Regions from separate parts of the Qipengyuania sp. SM2512 genome, predicted to be linked through region 2. Evidence: predicted binding sites of a transcription regulator. Region 2 holds the regulator's gene; each other region holds the start of a gene.
The links. The regulator LexA, encoded in region 2, represses DNA repair genes until DNA is damaged. The targets are predictions, from matches to a motif close to GTTCCNCNCTTGTTCT.
Positions count from the first base shown of each region.

Region 1: a site for LexA is predicted at 1,368-1,383, ahead of ACQ5J0_RS04655 (ribonucleoside-diphosphate reductase subunit alpha). Genes of this name have one in related genera too.
Region 3: a site for LexA is predicted at 1,236-1,251, ahead of ACQ5J0_RS00785 (DNA recombination protein RmuC). Genes of this name have one in related genera too.

Region 1 is NZ_CM143134.1:896,093-898,356, forward strand. It holds gene ACQ5J0_RS04655 (ribonucleoside-diphosphate reductase subunit alpha) at 1-1,329, opposite strand, end outside; gene ACQ5J0_RS04660 (hypothetical protein) at 1,866-2,033, opposite strand; gene ACQ5J0_RS04665 (alpha/beta fold hydrolase) at 2,160-2,264, opposite strand, start outside.
Region 2 is NZ_CM143134.1:2,625,628-2,627,891, forward strand. It holds gene ACQ5J0_RS13090 (TonB-dependent siderophore receptor) at 1-614, opposite strand, end outside; gene lexA (transcriptional repressor LexA) at 1,148-1,837, opposite strand; gene ACQ5J0_RS13100 (molybdopterin molybdotransferase MoeA) at 1,914-2,264, opposite strand, start outside.
Region 3 is NZ_CM143134.1:152,862-155,125, reverse strand. It holds gene ACQ5J0_RS00800 (peptide deformylase) at 1-539, shown strand, start outside; gene ACQ5J0_RS00795 (hypothetical protein) at 536-736, shown strand; gene ACQ5J0_RS00790 (four-helix bundle copper-binding protein) at 757-1,161, opposite strand; gene ACQ5J0_RS00785 (DNA recombination protein RmuC) at 1,262-2,264, shown strand, end outside.

The sequences.
Region 1 (2,264 bases), 1.4 Mb from region 2:
GCGCTCGCGCATCGCCGAATATTTGGCCCGCGCCATCTCCTCGGGAGCGCGGTCGATGTAATCCTGCAGGACGTTGTCGAGGAAGCGCATGACGTCCTCGATGAACTGCTTGTCGCCCTGCCACTCGTCCCACTTTTCCAGGTTGAGCGAGGACAGGCAGCACACCGCGGTGCGGTCGTTGCCGAGATGGTCGCGGCCCGTCGGCAGGGTGATTTCCGAGCACAGGTTCGAGGTCGAGACCTTGAGCCCCAATTCGCGGTGATGCTTGGGCATCATCCGGTTCACCGTGTCGGAGAAGACGATATAGGGCTCGCCGGTGGCCAGCCGGGTCTCGACCAGCTTCTGGAACAGCGAACGCGCGTCGATGGTCTTGCGCACCGAGCCGTCGCGCGGGCTGACCAGATCGAATTCGGCGCCGTCGCGGACCGCTTCCATGAAGGCGTCGGTCAGCAGCACGCCGTGGTGCAGGTTGAGCGCCTTGCGGTTGAAATCGCCCGAGGCTTTGCGGATTTCGAGGAATTCCTCGATCTCGGGGTGGTTGACGTCGAGATAGCAGGCCGCCGAGCCGCGCCGCAGGGAGCCCTGGCTGATCGCGAGCGTCAGACTGTCCATCACCCGGACGAAGGGGATGATCCCGCTGGTCTTGCCGTTGAGGCCGACCGGCTCGCCGATGCCGCGGACATGGCCCCAATAGGTGCCGATACCGCCGCCCTTGCTCGCCAGCCAGACGTTCTCGTTCCAGGTGTTGACGATGCCCTCGAGGCTGTCGTCGACCGAGTTGAGATAGCAGGAGATCGGCAGGCCGCGGTGCGTGCCGCCGTTGGACAGCACCGGGGTGGCGGGCATGAACCACAGCCGCGAGACATAGTCGTAGAGCCGCTGCGCGTGATCCTGATCGTCGGCATAGGCATCGGCGACGCGGGCGAAGAGATCCTGATAGCTCTCGCCGGGCAGCAGATAGCGGTCGTTGAGCGTTTCCTTGCCGAATTCGGTCAGTTCCGAATCGCGCGCGGAATCGGTGACGATCGTGAAGCGCCGGTCGAGGATCTTCTTGCTGTCGTGCTCGGCGGCGGCCTCGGCCGCATTGGCGGCATTGGCCTTGGCGGCCTGCGCCAGAGCGCCCGCCACGGCGCGAGCGGCGCCATCCTCGATCAAGGCTTCGCTGCCACTATCGCTTCGTTCCATTTCGACCGCTTTCTTCGATGCATCGGCATCGCCTTTGTTGGTGCCTGTGTTGGTGGGAGCCTGCGCGTCCTCGCCGTTCAGCCCGAGCTCCTGGGTGTCGCCGTCGAGGTTCATCGCGCCATCGTTCCCGTTTCTGAAATCCATTGCAGCCCACCATTTCTTGCTGCGGAGGGCCCATGCCCGTTCCGCTTGTGTTCGACTCGGCGGGAGGTCCTGCCTGGCCGTTTGGGCCTAGCAGTTCGGGACCGCCGGGATATGAAAACTTATCCCCGTCTTGTCACCCGAACCGCGCTCCGGCTGGCTTGACCCGATATGGGTGCTTCGCCGCGCCATCTCTAGGTCTTGTGGGTACCCCCCGGATACTAACCACTAGATAATGAATCGGTCGCGGCTTTGGCGCAAGGGGGTGAATGCGGAATCGGCACGGTCGATGGCTGCGGATGCGGGCTGTGTTATCCGGGTGCAACGCCGCGACGCGTGGACCAAGCTGGGGTTTGCTCCGGCGCAAGACTCAAAATGAATCCGGGAAAAATTTTTTGCCCGAGGCAGGCTCGGGTCGCGCCGGAATCTTCGCGGCTCGGTGGGCTCGTGGGCTGCCGGTCGCCGGCCGCCAGGGTCCAGCCAAAGCCGGAGAGGACGCGGTCCGCTATGCGCGATCCGGCTATGCCCGTTGCTGGCGCTTATTCGCCGTGAAGCTTCGCGTGGTGCTGGCGACGGGCGGCGTGTTCTCGCTTCATGAGCCGCTTGTATCGGCGCTTGGGCGTGTTCTGATAGGCGAACACCAAGACCGCAACCAGCGCCACCGCGATAATCGGGATCAGCAAATAGGCGATTATTACCCGGTCCATCTCTAAGTCCATCCGCATACTGAGTTGCGAATCGCTATTTACCAGAAATTAACTATCGGCGGTAGCGTGATTCGCCGTGCCGTCCCGGTTTGGGCCGTGTCGGTTTGGAACGCCGATTTGCGAATGTCAGACCTGCACCGCCTGCTTCGCGTGCCCGGCAATCTCGTCCGCCAGATCATCGACCAGTTCAAGCGGGAGGTCGTGGCCCCAGCCCGGGATGGTGCGAAGCCG
Region 2 (2,264 bases):
ATCAGGCGTATGGTCAGCGCCGGGGTGATCGAGACGTTAACATCACCTTCCGAACGCAACCGCTCGAAGCTGCCGTATTGAAGAGCGAAGGAACCGAAGGTTTGCCCGAGCTGCGCCTGCTTGGTGACCAGATTGACCGTACCGCCCGGCTCGCCGCGACCCAGCAGCGCCGCGGCGGGACCCTTGAGGACCTCGATCCGCTCGATCCCCGCGACATCGCGCTCGCCGCCGAAGCCGCGCCCGCCGTTGAAACCGGTGACCAGATAGCCGGTGGGCAGGTTCTCGTCGCCAGCAAAGCCGCGGATGGCAAAGGAATCCCAGAGGCCGCCCAGCGTGTTCTGGCGAGCGATCGATGCGTTGAGATCGAGCGCATCGTTGAGCCGGATGATCCCGTTTTCCTCAAGCGTCTCGGCCTCGATCACATCGATCGACTGGGGAATCTCGGTGAGCGAGAAATTGCCGCGGTAGGCCTGCCTCACGCCGCTGACGACGATCGTGTCGGCGCCGGTGGGCTGTTCGGGGGTTCCGCCAGCGGTTTGCGCCGAAGCGGGAGCGCAGACCAGCATGGCCAAAAGAGGAGCGGACGCGGCGGATACGAGCAGACGGGTGGTCATCGGACAGGCGGGCTTTCGAGTGAGGATCGGTGCCAAAGAGACATCATCTCATGGCGATCCGCCGCCTGTGCAGATGGAAGGGGACCGCGTCAATGATATAATATACCACAACGTGACGCTCGCCGAACCGTTCGCTCGCTCGCTAGCCGGATCGGGCTTCCTTGAGCGCGTAGAAGATCCTGCTTTCATCGTGGCCGGTGAGTTCGAGCACCCCCGTGTCCACCATCACCTCGTCTCCGCTGAGCTGGAGGGCGGTGCTGGCCTTTACCTCATTGTAAGGGTCGGCGCTGATATCCCAAAAATCCGTGATCCGTTTGGAACGCGAGACGGTGAGGCCTTACCCGGCGGCACGATCAATATCGTGCTCCATGCCCGGAGGCTGGAGCACAAGCGAGAGTTTCTCAGTCTCGCGGGCACGATCCGCAGCTGTTCGGCTGGGATCGGCTATCAGACCGGGACGGCCACGACGGTGTGCTCTACCGCTTTATCCCGGCGAGCCCCGCCAAGTTGCAACACCGGCCCGAGTGGGCCGGTCAGTGGTAGCGGCGCAATAGCCCTGCAAGCTTGCCCTGGACCTGCACCTGATCGGCGCGGTAGACCTGCGGCTCGTAGGCGGAATTGGCCGGGTCGAGCGTGATCCGTCCATCCGCGCGGCGCAGATATTTGAGCGTCGCTTCCTCGTTGTCGACCAAAGCGACCACGATCTCCCCATCGCGCGCGGTATCGGTGCGGCGGATGAGCGCGAAGTCGCCGTCGAAGATCCCAGCCTCGATCATGGAATCGCCCGAGACCTCGAGCGCATAGTGATCGCCGGGACCGAGCAGCGCAGCGGGAACCGGTAGGCTCGACTGCCCTTCAATCGCCTCGATCGGCGCGCCTGCGGCGATCCGGCCGTGGAGCGGGAGCTCGATCACGTCGTTGGCAGGTTCGCGAGTCACCGTCTTGGCGCCCAGCGGCGGCATGACCGTGTCGTTCGCCGGCTTCTGGCTGCGCGCGGCCGGGACGGCATCCTCGGGCGTGCGGATGACCTCCAGCGCCCGCGCGCGGTTGGGCAGGCGGCGGATGAAGCCGCGCTCCTCGAGCGCGCTGATCAGCCGATGGACGCCGGACTTCGACTTGAGATCGAGCGCCTCCTTCATTTCCTCGAAGGAAGGCGAGATGCCGTTTTCCTCCAGCCGCAGCTGGATGAAGCGGATCAGCTCGTGTTGTTTGCGGGTCAGCATCGCAGAGTCCTTGTGCCAGAGGCCCGGCGGAACGGGCGAACGAACACGGAACAAGTACGAAACAAACCCGGCGTCGTCAAGCCTGTCGCGAAAGCATCATGCATGAAATCGGCGAGCCGATTGCCGCTTCGGGCGCATGCGCCGGACGGATCGCGAGCGCGTCGGCCTGCCACAGCGCGTGCAGCGCTCCGCTGTCCTGATTGCCCAGCGGGTGGATCGCGCCGTCGATGATGCGCGAACGGACGAAATCCTGCCGGCCACCAATGGCGGGGAAGGGCGCGCAGGCGGGCAGCTCGCTCGTTCGAGGCAGCGCTTCGTTCGCGCCGAGCATGGCGCGCAGCAACGGCAGCACCAGCATCTGTGCGGTGACGAAGGCCGAAACCGGATTGCCGGGCAGGCCGACGAGGATGGCCTTGCCAAGACGCGC
Region 3 (2,264 bases), 700 kb from region 2:
CGGATCCCCGGCTCAAACTCGTGTCCGAACCCGTCACCGAATTCGACGAGGGGCTGAAAGAGCTCGTCGCCGACATGTTCGAGACCATGTACGACGCGCCCGGCATCGGCCTGGCCGCGATCCAGGTCGGCGTGCCCAAGCGCCTGCTGGTGATCGATCTCCAGCCCGACGACGAGACCGCCGAGCCCGAAGCCTGCAACCACGGCGGCCACCAGCACACCCACCAGCCCACGCGCAAGGAACCGCGGATTTTCGTGAATCCCGAGATCCTCGATCCGGCTGAAGAGCTGGCCAGCTATCAGGAAGGCTGCCTCTCGGTCCCCGAGATCTATGCCGATGTCGATCGCCCGGTAACCTGCCGCGTCCGCTATCAGGACCTCGAGGGCCAGACCCACGAGGAGAATCTCGACGGGCTGATGGCGACCTGCCTGCAGCACGAGATGGACCACCTCGAGGGGATCTTGTTCATCGACCATCTCAGCCGGCTCAAGCGCAACATGGCGCTCAAGAAGCTGCGCAAGCTGCGCGAAGCGGCTTGAGCGACAAGCCGCTCAGCCTGAGGCGAGCCGCCGCCGCGGGGCTCGTCTATGCGGCTCTGATGTGCGCATGGCGATATTACGACGAAGGCGGGAGCTTCGACGACTTCGCGATCCGTTTCGCGATCTACTTCAGCGTTTTCACGCTCGGCTTTTGGGCGCTCTACAACTTCGTGGCGAACCGCAAGGTCAGGCGCTAGCCCGACCCTGCGCAGCGCATTCACCGCGCGTCGCTCATCCCGTCGAGCGCCTTGCGGACATCGTCGAGCACCTCCTGGCACATCGTCGCACAGCGCTTGCAATGCGCATCCTCGTGCATCGAGCATTCTTCGCGGCAGGCCTCGACCGCAACCAGCACTGCTTCGCCGATCGCCTTGATCGCCGCGACATTGCCCCCGGTGCGGCGGCTGGCCATGCGATAGAAGGCGGTGCAGGCGTCCGACGCATCGAGGCAGCGGCGAATGCACTGCGCCCGCTCGCCGGGATTGGGTTCCGCCAGACAGGCATCGGCGCAGCTGTTCATGATCGCCGCGCCATACATCGCGTGTTTGATCGCCTCGCCGAGCTGGTCGTTGTAATCCGCGCCCACCTGCGGGTGGTCCGAAATCATTTCTTTGATCGACATAGTCGCGTTTCTCCTTCGGTAACTGAGCGGGCGGGACTGGGGATTGTTCCATGAGGGGCTTTCCCGCCAACCTCGTTCCGCGTATGTTCCAGCCATGGAAATGCTCGCAACATTCGTCGCGCTGGGCGCGCTGGTCATCGGCGCCGGTCTTGGCTGGTTTTTCGGCTCGCGCCCGGTTGTCGAGTGGATGGCGAGACATGGCGAACGCGACCGCGAAGCGCGCGAGCTCGACGAAAAATTCCGCAAGGCGATCGTCGAACTGGAGAACGCCACCGTTCGGGCGGCGCGCGCCGATGAGTTGACCGTAGAACTGCGCGAAGCTCGCTCGGGACACGAAACCGCGATCGAGGAGGTGCGTCGCAGCAATTCCGCGCTCGCTTCCGAACTGGCGACGCTCAAGGAAAAGACCGCCAATTTCGACGAGCAGAAGCGGCTGCTGGTCGAGGCGCGCGAGGAAATGCTCAAGGAATTCCAGAACACTGGCTCCGCGGTGCTGTCCAAGGCGCAGGAATCCTTCCTCGAGCGCGCGACCGAGCGCTTCGGCCATTCGGAAAAGACCTCCGAGGCGAAGATTCGCGAATTGCTCCAGCCGGTGGGCGACCGGCTCAAGAAATACGAGGACCAGGTCGCGGCCCTCGAGGAGAAGCGCACCAACGCGTTTTCCTCGCTCGCCACGCAGATCGAACAGATGCGGCTGGGTCAGGAAGAGGTCCGGCGGGAGGCGCAGCGGCTGGGCAATTCGCTCACCAACGCGCCCAAGGCGCGCGGGCGCTGGGGCGAGCGGGCCCTGCAGAACGTGCTCGAACAATGCGGGCTGTCGGAACACACCGATTTCACGCTCGAGCACTCGGTCGATACCGAGGATGGCCGGCTGCGTCCCGATGCGATCGTCCATGTTCCCGGGCAGAAGAAGCTGGTGATCGACGCCAAGGTCTCGCTCAACGCCTATCAGGCGGCGTTCGAGGCCGACACCGACGAGGAGCGCATCCGCCACCTCGACCTGCACGCCAAATCAATGCGCAACCACGTCCAAACGCTGGGGGCGAAAAGCTATCAGAGCCAGTTCGACGAGGCGCCCGACTATGTGGTGATGTTCATCCCCG